One region of the Halorhodospira sp. M38 genome, then DNA from elsewhere that is predicted to be linked to it. Evidence: predicted binding sites of a transcription regulator. Region 1 holds the regulator's gene; each other region holds the start of a gene.
What was found. Region 1 encodes sigma-54, which starts transcription at its own class of promoters, with help from an activator protein. Its sites were predicted from a motif close to TGGCANGNTNCNTGCTT; they were not measured.

Region 1 (4,562 bases):
CGACCCGGCGCCGCCGGCCCCGGAGACCGCTGCCCCTCCCGAAGAGCGCCCGGACTTCTTCCTCGAGGGGTTTACCATGGTTGATTTCGACGAGCAGGGGCAGCGCCGTGCGGCCCTTTCCGGGCGCACCGGCGAGCACTTCCCCGGCCGCGGCGAGCTCGAGATCATCGACCCCGACCTGCGCATGCGCTCTCGCGACGGCGTCCTCTGGGAGGCCCGCGCCCCCTTCGGCATCGCCGAACGCGAGGGCGGGGAAGTCCGCCTGTTCGAAGAGGTGGACATCCGTCGTCCGGCCCAGCAGGCGCGTCCGCCGCTGGATATCAACACCCACAACCTGCTGGTGGACCTGCGCGCCGGCGAGGCGCGCACCGTCGAGGCGGTCACCGCTCGCGAGCCGGCCGGCACCCTGCGCGGAACCGGGATGACCCTGGATTACCGCGCGGATCGCCTGCGCCTGCACGCCGACGTCCGGGGGTCGTATGGAGCGTACTGACGCCGCCAGCCGTATCCGCGTGGGACTGCTCGTCGCCGCGACCCTGCTCGCCGCTGCCCTGCCGGCAACGGCCGTGGGCCAGCGCGACGAGGCACCGATCGAACTGGAGGCCGACCGGGTGGATGTCGACGCGGTCGCCGGAGTCAGCGTCTACGAGGGCGACGCCGTGCTCACGCGGGGCGAGATGCGCATCACCGGGGATCGCATGGAGGTCTACACCGACGAGGACGGCGACCTGAGCCACGTCTACGTCGACGGCACGCCGGCCACCTACCGCGATCACCCCGAGAACCAGCCTCGCCCCGTGCATGCCGAGGCGAAACGCATGGAGTACTACTCCCGCGGTCCCGAACGTGCCCATTTCCAGGGCGATGCACATCTCTGGCAGGGGGATGATCAAGTCACCGCCGAGACCATCGACGTCGACCTGGAGGGGCAGGTCATGAAGGCCCGCGGCGCCGAGGGGCAGCGGGCGCGGACCATCCTGTATCCGGCACGGCGCGAGGAGGAATGACCCGTTGGTGACGCTGCGCGCGGAGGGGCTGAGCAAGCGCTATCGCGGCCGCACCGTGGTCAACGGCGCGGGGCTGGAGGTCGCCGACGGTGAGATCGTCGGCCTGCTCGGCCCCAACGGGGCCGGCAAGACCACGTGCTTTTACATGGTCGTCGGCCTGGTGCAGGCCGACGAGGGACGAATCACCCTGGAAGGCGACGACCTCACCCGGTTGCCCATTCACGCCCGGGCCCGATTGGGCATCGGCTACCTCCCCCAGGAACCCTCGGTCTTTCGTAAACTGAGCGTTGCGGATAACGTACGGGCCATCCTGCAGCTGCGCGACGACCTGGACGGCACTGAGCGCGAGCAGGAGCTGGATCGCCTGCTCGAGGAGTTCGGCGTGACCCACGTGCGCGACTCCCCGGGGATCGCCCTGTCCGGGGGCGAGCGCCGGCGCGTGGAGATCGCCCGCGCCCTCGCGGCGAATCCGCGGTTCATACTGCTTGATGAGCCATTCGCCGGGGTCGACCCCATCTCGGTGGGCGAGATCCAGCGGATCGTCCGCCAGCTGGCGCAACGGGGTATCGGCGTGCTGATCACCGACCATAACGTGCGCGAGACGCTGGGCATCGTGCAACGCGCCTACATCCTCAGTGACGGCGAGGTGCTGGCCGCCGGGGACGCCGAGAGCGTGCTGGCCAACCCGCGGGTACGCGAGGTGTACCTGGGCGAGGACTTCCGCCTGTGAGTGACGGACTACGGATGCTTCAAGCACAACGGACACGGCCATGAAGCAGTCGCTTCAGCTACGCATCGGTCAGCAGCTGACCATGACCCCGCAGCTGCAGCAGGCCATCCGGCTGCTGCAACTCTCCAGCCTGGAGCTGCGCACCGAGATCCAGCAGGCCCTGGAGTCGAACTTCATGCTCGAGCTCGATGAGGAGGCCGAACCCGGGCAGGAGCAGGAGCAGCAGGAAACGGAACCCCACGAGGACGAGGCACCGGCCAGCGAACCCGCCGGCGAGGACATCCCCGAAGACCTGCCCCTGGACACCTCCTGGGACGACATCTACGACGGCAGCACGGCACTGAGCGCCCCCGGCGACGAGGGTGCGCAGCGCGACACCCTCGACAACCGGCCGGCCGCCTCCGACAGCCTCCAGCAGCACCTGCACGCGCAGATCGAGCTCGAGGCCTTCTCCGCCCGGGAGCGCTCCATCGCCGAGGTCATCGTCGACGCCGTCGGCGACGACGGCTACCTGACCCAGAGCACCGAGGATCTGCTGGCCGGCTGTCCGGCCGACGAGCAAGTCAGCGCCGAGGAGCTAGAGGCGGTCCTGCAGCGTGTCCAGCGGCTCGACCCGACCGGCGTTGCCGCCCGCGACCCTCAGGAAGCGCTGTGCGTCCAGCTCGAGCAGCTTCCCGAGGACACGCCCTGGCGTGCGGAGGCGCAGCACGCCCTCCTCCACCACCTGGAGCTCATCGCCGAACGCCGCCATGACGACCTGGGCCGCGCCCTGGGGGTCGGCGAAGATGCCCTCGGCGGCATCCTCGGTCTGATCCAGAGCCTCGATCCACGCCCGGGCTCGCAGATCAGCGACACAACCCCGGACTACATCATCCCCGATGTCCTCGTCGTGCGCCGCGACGGCGTCTGGCAGGTGGAACTCAACGGCGAGACCGCCCCCCGCTTGCGCGTCAACGCGTATTACGCCAGCCTGATCCGCAGAGCGGACCGCAGCGCGGACAACCACTGCCTGCGCAACCATCTCCAAGAGGCGCGCTGGCTGATCAAGAGCCTGCGCAGCAGGAACGAGACCTTGCTGAAAGTGGCCAGCGCCATCGTAGAGCGGCAACAGGGGTTCCTCGACCACGGCGAGGAGGCGATGCAACCACTGGTTCTGCGCGAGATCGCCGAGGCGGTGGAGATGCACGAGTCCACCATCTCCCGCATCACCACCAACAAGTACATGCACACCCCGCGGGGCACCTTCGAGTTCAAGTACTTTTTCTCGAGCCACGTGCAGACCAGCGACGGCGGAGAGGCTTCGGCGACGGCGATCCGGGCGCGGATCCGCCGGCTGATCGCCGAGGAGGATCGGGCAAAACCGCTGAGTGACAGCGCGATTGCGCGTATCCTTCATGAGGAGGGGATCCAGGTGGCGCGTCGGACGGTCGCCAAGTACCGGGAGTCCCTGTCCATCGCATCGTCGGCGGAGCGCAGGGAGGCCCGGGGGCGCTGAGGCCCCCGGCTCCGCCGGCGGCAAAGGGGTTCAGGAGGCGGTATGCAGATCAAGCTCAGTGGGCATCATGTCGAGATCACCCCGGCCCTCCGGGCGCATGTGAACGAGAAGATGCAACGCATCCAGCGCCACTTCGACCACGTCATCGATACCGAGGTGATCCTCACGGTGGAGAAGAAGCAGCAGAAGGCCGAGTCGGTCATCCACATCGGGGGTGGCGGCGGGCGCGTTTTTGCCGATGCCATCGAGGAGGATCTCTATGCAGCCATTGACGTGCTCGTGGACAAGCTTGACCGTCAGGTCCTGAAACACAAAGAGAAGGCCGTCGATCAGCGACGGCAGGGCGCGTCCCTCAAGGCCAGCCTTTAAGGCGGCGGGACGCGGTTCAGCGGGCCAGCCGATCGGACACTCCATGGACATCGAGCAACTCATCACGCCGGAACGTGTTCGCTGCGAGAGCGGCATCGAGGACAAGGAGCAGGTGCTCCTGCGCATAGGCGAGCTGATCGGGGCCAGCGGCGACGGCCTCGACGCCCGGGAGATCAGCAACCGGTTGCTGGCCCGTGAGCGACTGGGCAGCACGGGCCTGGGGCACGGCGTCGCCGTGCCCCACGCCCGCATCGACGGGATCGACCGCGCCATCGGGGCCCTCATCCGCCTGGACCGGGGCATCGATTTCGACGCCTTCGACAAGGCACCGGTGGACCTGCTCTTCGCCCTCGTCGTACCCGAGCACTTCACCGACGAGCACCTGCAGATCCTCGCCAGCCTTGCCGAGATGTTCAGCGACAGCAGCCTGTGCGAGCGGCTGCGCCGCTCCTCGGACGGGGACGAGCTGCAGATGGCCCTGCGCGAATGGCAGTCGCACGCCGACCCATCGTGAACGCGGCCGGGAACCGGCCGGTCATCCCCGGCCTGCTGATGGCGGTCCACGGCCGCGGGATTCTGCTGGAGGGCCCCAGCGGCGTGGGCAAGAGCGACGCCGCCCTGGCGCTGCTCGACCGTGGTCACGCCCTGGTGGCCGACGACGCCGTACAGCTGCGCCGCGACGGTGATCGCCTGCTCGGCGCCGGTCCGCAGCAGGGGCGGGGGCTGCTCTGCCTGCGCGACCTCGGCCTGGTGGACATCACCGAACTCTACGGCCCCGCGGCGCTGCGCAGCGAGACCGCCGTGGCTCTGTGCATCCAGCTCCAGCGCGCTCCCGGCCCCACCGAAGCCGAGGCCGCCCTGCACGGCCGGCGCGATCACCGCGAACTGCTCGGCCTGGCCCTACCCCGGGTGACCCTGACCGACAGCGAACGCCGGCCGCTGGCGCCGCTGATCGAGGCCG
Region 2 (4,562 bases), on a different contig from region 1:
TCGAGGATGACATCGATGTTCTGGTCATCCTCGCCGGCGGCGCGCGTGGCGGCCGGATCGAACTCGTCCAGATCCACCGATCGGCCGCCGCCGCCTTTTTCGGCAGCGCCGGACTGGCCGCTCTCCCGACCGCCCGAACCGGCCGTCTCGGTGGCCTCGGCGCCCTCCTCCATGGCGGCCGCCCACTCCTCGGCCAGGGCCTCGTCGTCGATGTGCTCTCCCTCCTGCTCGCCCTGCCCCTTCTGCTCGGCCAGGGCGTCGGCCCAGTCGTCATCGGCCGACGGCCGGTCGTTCTCGTCACTCATGACTCATCCACCCTCTGGCTGCTCTGGGGGCGCTCCGGCGCCTCGTGGGACTCCTCGGCGCCGCTGCGCTGCTCGGCGGTGAGCCGGTTGATGCGCTGCTGAACCGGCTCCTCGTCCCGTTCGCGCTCCTCGCGGCGGACCTGGTCGCGCTCCGGCAGCAGTGTCTCGCGCTCCGGCGCCTGCACCTTCTCGTCAATGCGCAGCGCCGCATGGCCCTCGCACACCCCATAGGTACCGTAGAAGACTGGCACCTCCTCGACCTCGACCACCACCCGCTCGGGCATCTCGATGGGGATCACATCCCCGGCCTTGAGGTGCATCAGATCGCGCAGGGTGATCTCCGAGCGCGCCAGGGTACTGTGCATGGTCACCGGAGCGGTCTTCATCTCTTCGCGCAGCGCCTTGGCCCAGCGGTCATCGACGTCGTTGCGATCGGACTGCACGCCGGCGTCGAGGATCTCGCGGATCGGCTCGACCATGGTGTACGGCAGGGTCACGTGGATGTCGCCACCGCCGCCGTCGAGCTCGACGTGGAACTTGCTCACGACGACCACCTCGGTGGGGCTGACGATGTTGGCGAACTGCGGGTTGACCTCCATGTTCACGTACTCGAAGTCCACGCCGAGCACCGGGTTCCACGCCTCGCGCAGGTCGTCGAAGGCCTGATCGAGCATCAGCCGGATAACCCGCTGCTCGGTAGGCGTGAACTCGCGCCCCTCCACCTTGAGGTAGAAGTGCCCGCCGCCGCCGAAGAAGTTGTCCACCACCAGGAAGACCAGCTTGGGGTCGATCACGAACAGACCGGAGCCGCGCAGCGGCGGCACGCGGATGATGTTCAGGCTGGTGGGGACGAACAGGGTATGGACGTACTCGCCGAACTTCATCATCTCCACGCCGGTGACCGAGACCTCCGGCGTGCGGCGGAGCATGTTGAACAGGCCGATGCGAAAGAGCCGCCCGAAGCGCTCGTTGATCATCTCCAGGGTCGGCATCCGGCCCCGGACGATGCGCTCCTCGGCGGTAAAGGTGTACGGCCGGAGTTCGCCGGTATCCTCTTCGTCCTCGGTGTCGACGTCGCCGTCGTCGATCCCGTGGAGGAGCGCGTCGATCTCGTCCTGGCTGAGGATATCCTGCTGCGACATGACGACCGCCCGCTACTGCATTACGAAACTGGTGAAGTAGACCGCTTCGACCTCGCCCTCGATCCCGCGCTCATCGAGGATGTCGTTGATCTCCTCGAGCGAGGCGTGCCGCAGATCCTCGCGCCCGGCCCGGGTGTTGAGCGCCTCGAAGCTCTGATCAGCGAAGAGCATCAGCAGGTTGTTGCGGATCACCGGCATGTGCCGCTCCACGCCCTCGAGCGCCTGGTCGGTGCGCGCCATGACCTCGACCTCGGCCTGCAGGTAGCTGATCCGCTGACCCCGCTCGAAATTGACGGTCAAAGGCGGCTCCAGCTTGAGGTACTGCGGATCCCCCAGGTCGGGCTCTGCGTCCGCATGCATGCCCGGCGGCGTGATGTAGCCGAACGCCAGGGCCCCCACGGTGCCCATGGTCACGACCATCATCAACGCCATGATCCCCATGAATATGTAGACAATCTTCGGCACTGGTATGCCTCCCCGTGCCCTATCAATGCACTGACTGTGCCGTGACGCCGGCGCTGCTGCTGCCGACTCCCCATGCTACCGCATCACCCGCCGGCGACGCCTGTTGACGCCTTGTTGCATTTGCAACTAGATTGCACTGGACGCCGGAGGCGGCCGCTGTGGACTCTCTTGTGCTATCGGCCACCAGCGCCGGGAACTTGACCACAGCAGCGCGACAGCGGCCACAACCGCCCGGCGCGTCACTCAATCCAGGGGAGCCCGAACATGTCACGATACCACGCCCAATGGCGCCGATCGGCCCTGCTGGCCACCGGTCTGGGCGGCGCAGCCCTGCTGCTCGGCAGTGCCCACGCCCAGTCGCCCACCGACGAACCCACCGTCGAGCAGGGACCGGAACCCACCGTCAGCGCCGACCCCGGCCCGATGCAGCGGGCCACCGCCTCCAGCGAGCAGATCGGCGCCGGCACACTGATGAACCCGTCCATCTCCGTGATCTTGGACGGCGTGTACGGCAACGAGTTCTCCGGCCACGTCGATGACCCCGGCGGCTTCGGCATGGGCCACAGCCACGGTCACGGCCACGACCACGCCCACGGCATCGAGGACGGCTTCCAGCTGCGCGAGACCGAGATCGCCTTCGAGGCCTCGGTGGACCCCTACTTCGACGCCTTCGCCATGCTGGTCATCGAGGGCACCGACCACATCGACCTGGAGGAGGCGTACTTCACCACCCGCAGCCTGCCCTGGGGCCTGCAGGTGAAGGCCGGCCGCTTCCTCTCCGACGTCGGCTACATCAACAGCCAGCACCCCCACGAGTGGGACTTCGTCGACCGCCCGCTGGTCAGCGAGCACCTCTTCGGCGACCACGGCATCCAGGAGATCGGCGCGCAGCTCAACTGGCTGGCGCCCACCCGGACCTACCTGAAGTTCGGTGCCGAGATCCTCGAGGGGGAGACGAGCGGGATTGCGGCCTACGAGGGGGAAACCAGCACCCAGCCAGGGTGGATTGATAACACTAGTGATAATGATGATACCGAACCGGGCCGCTTTAGGACCGAAGAGTTGGATTTGCCTTTCTCCGACTCAACCGCCCCCCGTCTCGCCACCCTGTTCGCGAAGTGGGGACCGGATCTCGGCTTCAACCACGCCGCTCAATTCGGCATATCTGGCGGGTATGCGCAGGCCTGGCAACGAATAGAGGAACATAGCGAGGGCCTCCGCGTGGAAGCGTGGGATGGCGATGCCTGGTTCGCCGGCCTGGATGCGGTCTACAAGTTCGACCCGCCGGGCAGCTACCAAGGCACCGGCCAACTGACGCTCCAAGGCGAGTACTTCTACCGGAACATCGACGCGGATTACTATTACTACAACAGCGACTTTGAGCGTGATGAAGTCGATTCTGGAGAGGGATACTGGCAACGGGACACGGCTTCCGCTGATCGCACCTCGGGCCGTTTCAAACAAGATGGCCTTTACGTGCAGGCCGTCTACGGGATTGCCCCGCGCTGGCGTACCGGCATCCGCGCCGAGGCCCTGGGCCTGCTCGAGAACCAGGCCTGGCATGATCGGGATGACGGCAACGGCTACGCGGATCTAGACACCTCCTACCGCTACTCGGCCAATGTGACCTTCTACCCGTCGCACTTCTCCTACATCCGAGCCCAGGTCAATTACTCGGATTTCGCTGCCGATTCGCCGGGTGGATCCGGGGAAGACGCCTGGCAGGCGATGCTCCAGTACAACCTGAGCCTCGGCGCCCACGGCGCCCATCCGTTCTGAGCGCGCCGCGCCGCAAACGCAAAGGGAGTCGAATGATGTTCAAGCGCATCCTTGCCACCGCGGTCCTCGCCACCGCCCTCGCCGCCGGCCCCGCCGCAGCGGAGCGGCTGCAGGTGGCCGCGACCACCACCAACATGGCCATGATCACCCAGCAGGTCGGCGGCGAGCATGTGGAGGTCACCACCATGGCCCCGCCGGACCGCGACGCCCACTACCTGGAGGCACGGCCGTCGATGATGGCCGCGCTGCGCGGGGCCGACCTGGTGGTCTCGGTGGGCGCCGAGTTGGAGGAGGGCTGGCTGCCCGCCGCCATCCGCGGCGCCAACAACCCGGACGTGCAGATCGGCCAGGACGGCTACTTCGAGGCCGCCGCCCAGGTGGAGCTGATCGGCCAGACCGGTCACGCCGACCGTGCCCGGGGTGATGTCCACCCGGCGGGCAACCCCCACGTCTACCTGGACCCCGTCCGCATGGCCGAGGTGGGTCAGGCCCTGGCCTCGCGCTTGGGCAACCTGGCCCCGGAGCACGCGGAGCACTTCTACAGCAATGCCGATGACTTCCAGGCCGCCGTCGAGGAGCGTCTGCCCGGCTGGGAAGAGCGCGTCGCCGACGCCCCCGGGGTGCTGCTCTTCCACGCGGACATCGACTATCTGGTGCACCGCCTGGACGTGCCCCTGCACGGCTACCTGGAGCCGCTGCCCGGCGTGCCGCCCACGGCCCGCCACCTGCGGCGGCTGGTCAATGAGCTGGCGGACGAGCGGGGCGTGACCCTGTTCACCGACTTCCAGCCGGCGGACGGGGCCCGCTTCATCGAGCGGGAGCTGGGCTGGTCCTACTACAGTCTGCCCACCCACGTCCCGGTGAATGGCGA
Region 3 (4,562 bases), on a different contig from region 1:
CGTGGCGATCACCTCCAACTACCTCTTCCGCGGCTTCTCCGAGAGCGACGAGGAGCCGGCCGTCCAGGGTGGCTTCGACCTAGACCACGCCTCCGGGGCGTACGTCGGCACCTGGGCGTCGAGCCTGCAGCCACAGGACGCCAGGGGCCCACTGGAGCTGGATTTCTACGGCGGCTTCGGCTTCGACCTGACCCCGGATATCTGGGGTGATGTGGGGCTGACCTTCTACACCTATCCGGACGACTCCGACTCCAACACGGTAGAAGCCTACGCCGGCGCCGGCACTGCCTTCGGCGAGGTGGAGGCGGACTTCTACGTCCACGTCTCCGACGATTATTTTGACGAAGACGAGAGCTCCGTCTATCTGGAGACCAACTGGATGACGCCGCTGGCCGCCGGCTTCTACGCCATGGCCCACCTCGGCTACCTGGTGATCGACTCCGACACCAACCTGGACGGCGCCGATGCCGCCCTGGGCGTCGGTTACGAGTACGGCACGCTCGATCTCAGCCTAGTGGGCACCTACAACAGCTCCGACGCGGCGGATGAAGACGACGACGAGACCCAGGTGGCCTTCACCGTGTCCCGCTCCTTCTAGCCGCACCCCCCTGCACCCGGGGGCGCCGGCCGGCGCCTCCGGTCGGGTTACCCCGCCCCGCCACGCTCCTCCAGCCCCCGCCGCAGCCCGACCGCCTCGGCCACGTGGCGCCCCTCGATGGGGTCGACCTCGTCGAGATCGGCCAGCGTCCGCGCCACCCGCAGCAGGCGGTGGTGCCCGCGCGGCGACAGGCCGATAACCTCGGTGGCCCGCTCCAGCGTCGCCTCGGCTTCTGGCGCCAGTGCGCAGGCCGATTCTAGGGCCTCTCCGGCCAGTTCGGCGGCGATCACCCCGGAGCGCTGCCGCCGCCGCTCACGGGCCCGAGCCACCCGTTCGGCCACCACACCGCTCGGCTCGGCCGCCGGCGCGGCGGTCAGTTCCCGGGCACTGAGCCGCGGCACCTCCACGGCGATGTCGAAGCGATCCAGCAGGGGGCCGGTCATCCGGTCGCGATAACGCGCCACCTGTTCCGGCGTACAGCGACACACCCCGCGGGGATCGCCGTGGTAGCCGCAGGGGCAGGGGTTCATCGCCGCGACCAGCTGGAACGCCGCCGGGTAGGTCACCCGGGCGTTGCTGCGGGCGATGCTCACCTGGCGGGCCTGTAGGGGCTCGCGCAGCGCCTCCAGGGCGTTGCGCGGCAGCTCCGGGAATTCGTCGAGGAAGAGCACACCGCGGTGAGCCAGGGAGACCTCGCCGGGACGCGGCGGCTGCCCGCCACCGATCAGGGCGGCGGCGGAGACGGTGTGGTGCGGAGCGCGAAAGGCCGGCACCCGCCAGGTGGCCGGATCCACCCCCGCGCCGCTGACCGAGCGCACCGCCGCCGCTTCCAGTGCCTCGGCCTCCGGCAGCGGCGGCAGCAAACCCGGCAACCGCTCGGCGAGCATGCTCTTGCCGGTGCCCGGCGGCCCGCTGAGCAGCAGGTTGTGGCCGCCGGCGGCGGCCACCTCCAGCGCCCGGCGCGGTCCGGCCTGACCGCGGACCTCGGCCAGATCCGGACCCCGGGGCCGCTGCTCGGCCGCCGCTGCCGGCCCTACCGGGGGCAGTGGATCACGGCCGTCCAGGTGGTCGAGGACCGCCAGCAGCCGCTGCGCGGCTATTGCCCCCTGCGGATGGACCAGGGCGGCCTCGGCGCCGTCGCCGGCGGGGATGATCAGCCGCCGGCCGGCGTCGCGGGCGGCGCGGGCCGCCGGCAGGGTCGCACCCACCTCACGGAGCTCGCCGCCGAGGGCCAGCTCGCCGATGAACTCCAGCGAATCGAGGTCGCCGTGGACCTGCCCCGAGGCGGCCAGGACGCCGATAGCGATGGCCAGATCGAACCGGCCCCCGCCCTTGGGCAGGTCCGCGGGGGCGAGATTGACGGTGACGCGGCCGACCGGAAACGTCAGGCCGCTGTTGATGATGGCGCTGCGGACCCGGTCCCGGGCCTCGCGCACCTCGGCCCGCGGCAGGCCGACAAGTGAGAACGCAGGCAGCCCCGGCGCCAAGTGGACCTCCACCCGGACCTCGGGGGCCGACACGCCGAGCGCCGCCCGCGCCCGGGTTACAGCCAGTGCCATGGAACCCTCCCTGGTTCGTGGGGCACACGCGATGGTCAGCGGGGCATACCGCCCCGCCGGTTAGCCGTCGCTGCCGCCGGCAGGACCGCCCGGGCCGCCGCCCTGGGCCTTCTCCAGCTCGGCAACGCGGCGGTTGAGTTCCTCGAGCTGGGCCCGGGTCCGTGCCAGAACCTTGGCCTGGGCGTCGAACTCCTCGCGGGTCACCAGATCCAGCCGCGAGAAGCCGGCCTGCAGCGAGGCGCGGACGTTCTTCTCCACCTCGTCGTGGAACTCGCGCACGCCGGCCGGCAGGCTTGCCGTGAGCTTCTGCGCCAGTTCGTCGATGGTTTTCTGATCGATCATCGCCTTTCCAACCCTGTGGTCACGCACCGAAACCGTGCAGCGGCGCCGTTCTCGCCCCCGACTGGTGCAGGGGTCACCGGGCCGCCGGCCTGTTCCCCCCGGTGTGGCGCGGTTTCGCCGTCGCCCCGGGGCCCTGGCACGCCTCCTGCAACACCCCTGATGACCGCAGCCGCATCCACTCGCCGCTGCGGCTCCGTACAACGCGTACAACGAGGACGACGCTCATGAAATTGGTAACGGCAATCATCAAGCCTTTCAAGCTCGATGACGTCCGCGAAGCGCTCTCCGCCATCGGGGTCCAAGGTATCACGGTCACCGAGGTGAAGGGCTTCGGGCGTCAGAAGGGACACACCGAGCTCTACCGCGGTGCCGAGTACGTGGTCGACTTCCTGCCCAAGATGAAGCTGGAAATCGCCATCGACGACAGTCTAGTGGACCGCGCCTGTGACGCCATCCGCCAGGCCGCGAACAGCGGCAAGATCGGCGACGGCAAGATCTTCGTCTTCGACGTCGAGCAGGCCATCCGCATCCGCACCGGCGATACCGGCACGGACGCGCTGTAACCGGCCCGCCCCCACTCAACGCAGAGGACCTGAACCATGGAAGACGTAGTCGAACTTGCCTACGCCCTCGATACTTTCTACTTCCTGCTCTCGGGCGCACTGGTCATGTGGATGGCCGCCGGGTTCACCATGCTCGAGGCCGGGATGGTGCGCGCCAAGAACACCACGGAGATCCTGACCAAGAACATAGGGCTCTACTCCATCGCCGTGATCATGTACATGCTCATCGGCTGGAACCTGATGTACGAGAGTTCGGGCAGTCTGCTGCCCACCTTCAGCTTCCTGCTGCCTGCCAGCGAGCCGGTCACCGCCGAGATGGCGCGCAGCGGCGAGGCGACGGAGTCCTACTTCTCGGACTTCTTCTTCCAGGTGGTCTTCGTGGCCACGGCCATGTCCATCGTCTCGGGTGCCGTGGCCGAGCGGATGAAGCTCTGGTCCTTCCTGATCTTCGCCGTGGTGCTCACTGGCTTCATCTACCCGATCCAGGGGCTGTGGAGCTGGGGCGGCGGCTTCCTCGACCAGATGGGGTTCTCGGACTTCGCCGGCTCAGCCATCGTCCACATGGCGGGTGCCTCGGCAGCCCTGGCCGGTGTCCTGGTCCTGGGTGCGCGTAAGGGCAAGTACGGCCCCCGCGGCGAGGTGCGGGCCATCCCCGGCGCCAACCTGCCCCTGGCTACCCTGGGCACCTTCATCCTCTGGCTTGGCTGGTTCGGGTTCAACGGCGGCTCGGAGCTGTCGGTCTCGTCGGCGGGTGCGGCCAACGCGGTGGCGACGATCTTCATGAACACCAACCTGGCCGCCGCCGGCGGTGTCGTCGCCGCCCTGCTCCTGGCCCGCGCCCTGTTTGGCAAGGCCGACCTGACCATGGCCCTCAACGGCGCCATCGCCGGTCTGGTCTCGATCACCGCCGGGCCGGACACTCCCTCGCCCCTGCTCGCCGCGATCATCGGCGGGGTCGGCGGCGTCCTGGTGGTCTTCTCCATCGTCGCCCTCGACAAGCTGAAGATCGACGACCCGGTGGGCGCGATCTCGGCCCACGGCACGGCCGGCATCTGGGGCATCCTGGCGGTGCTGCTCTCCAACCCGGACGCCACCTTCGGCGCCCAGATCGCCGGGATCCTGTCCATCTTCACCTTCGTCTTCCTGGCCAGCCTGGTGGTCTGGCTGATCCTGCGCTTCACCCTGGGCATCCGTGCCAAAGAGGAAGACGAGCAGAAGGGCATGGACGTGACCGAGTGCGGGATGGAGGCCTACCCGGACTTCACCGCCGGTCGCAAATAGGGCAACCGATCCTCTCCTCCTCTCCCGAACGGGAGACCTTGCGGGCGCTTCGGCGCCCGCTTTTCTTTGCTACGGGGGTAGACGGAACCGCTATCCTGTACGCTGCGTGCCAGCATCCAAGTCCCCGTTCCGAGGAGAAAACCATGCATTCCAAGTGGATCCCGTGGACCTGCGCCGTCGCCGCCGTGGCCGGCGCCTCGGTCGCCAGCGCCGCCGACC

Region 2: a site for sigma-54 is predicted at 1,938-1,954, ahead of LRA98_RS05095 (flagellar basal body-associated FliL family protein). Genes of this name have one in related genera too.
Region 3: a site for sigma-54 is predicted at 2,634-2,650, ahead of LRA98_RS07325 (P-II family nitrogen regulator). Genes of this name have one in related genera too.

Annotation. Positions count from the first base shown of each region.
Region 1 is NZ_JAJNQP010000010.1:66,361-70,922, reverse strand. It holds gene lptC (LPS export ABC transporter periplasmic protein LptC) at 1-493, shown strand, start outside; gene lptA (lipopolysaccharide transport periplasmic protein LptA) at 480-1,007, shown strand; gene lptB (LPS export ABC transporter ATP-binding protein) at 1,012-1,737, shown strand; gene LRA98_RS07865 (RNA polymerase factor sigma-54) at 1,778-3,232, shown strand; gene hpf (ribosome hibernation-promoting factor, HPF/YfiA family) at 3,275-3,601, shown strand; gene LRA98_RS07855 (PTS sugar transporter subunit IIA) at 3,645-4,115, shown strand; gene LRA98_RS07850 (HPr kinase/phosphorylase) at 4,112-4,562, shown strand, end outside.
Region 2 is NZ_JAJNQP010000005.1:84,955-89,516, reverse strand. It holds gene fliN (flagellar motor switch protein FliN) at 1-305, opposite strand, end outside; partial or broken gene fliM (flagellar motor switch protein FliM) at 485-1,447, opposite strand; gene LRA98_RS05095 (flagellar basal body-associated FliL family protein) at 1,460-1,912, opposite strand; gene LRA98_RS05090 (zinc-regulated TonB-dependent outer membrane receptor) at 2,177-3,691, shown strand; gene LRA98_RS05085 (metal ABC transporter substrate-binding protein) at 3,727-4,562, shown strand, end outside.
Region 3 is NZ_JAJNQP010000009.1:44,568-49,129, reverse strand. It holds gene LRA98_RS07340 (TorF family putative porin) at 1-598, shown strand, start outside; gene LRA98_RS07335 (YifB family Mg chelatase-like AAA ATPase) at 646-2,157, opposite strand; gene ubiK (ubiquinone biosynthesis accessory factor UbiK) at 2,218-2,499, opposite strand; gene LRA98_RS07325 (P-II family nitrogen regulator) at 2,724-3,062, shown strand; gene LRA98_RS07320 (ammonium transporter) at 3,099-4,343, shown strand; gene LRA98_RS07315 (hypothetical protein) at 4,487-4,562, shown strand, end outside.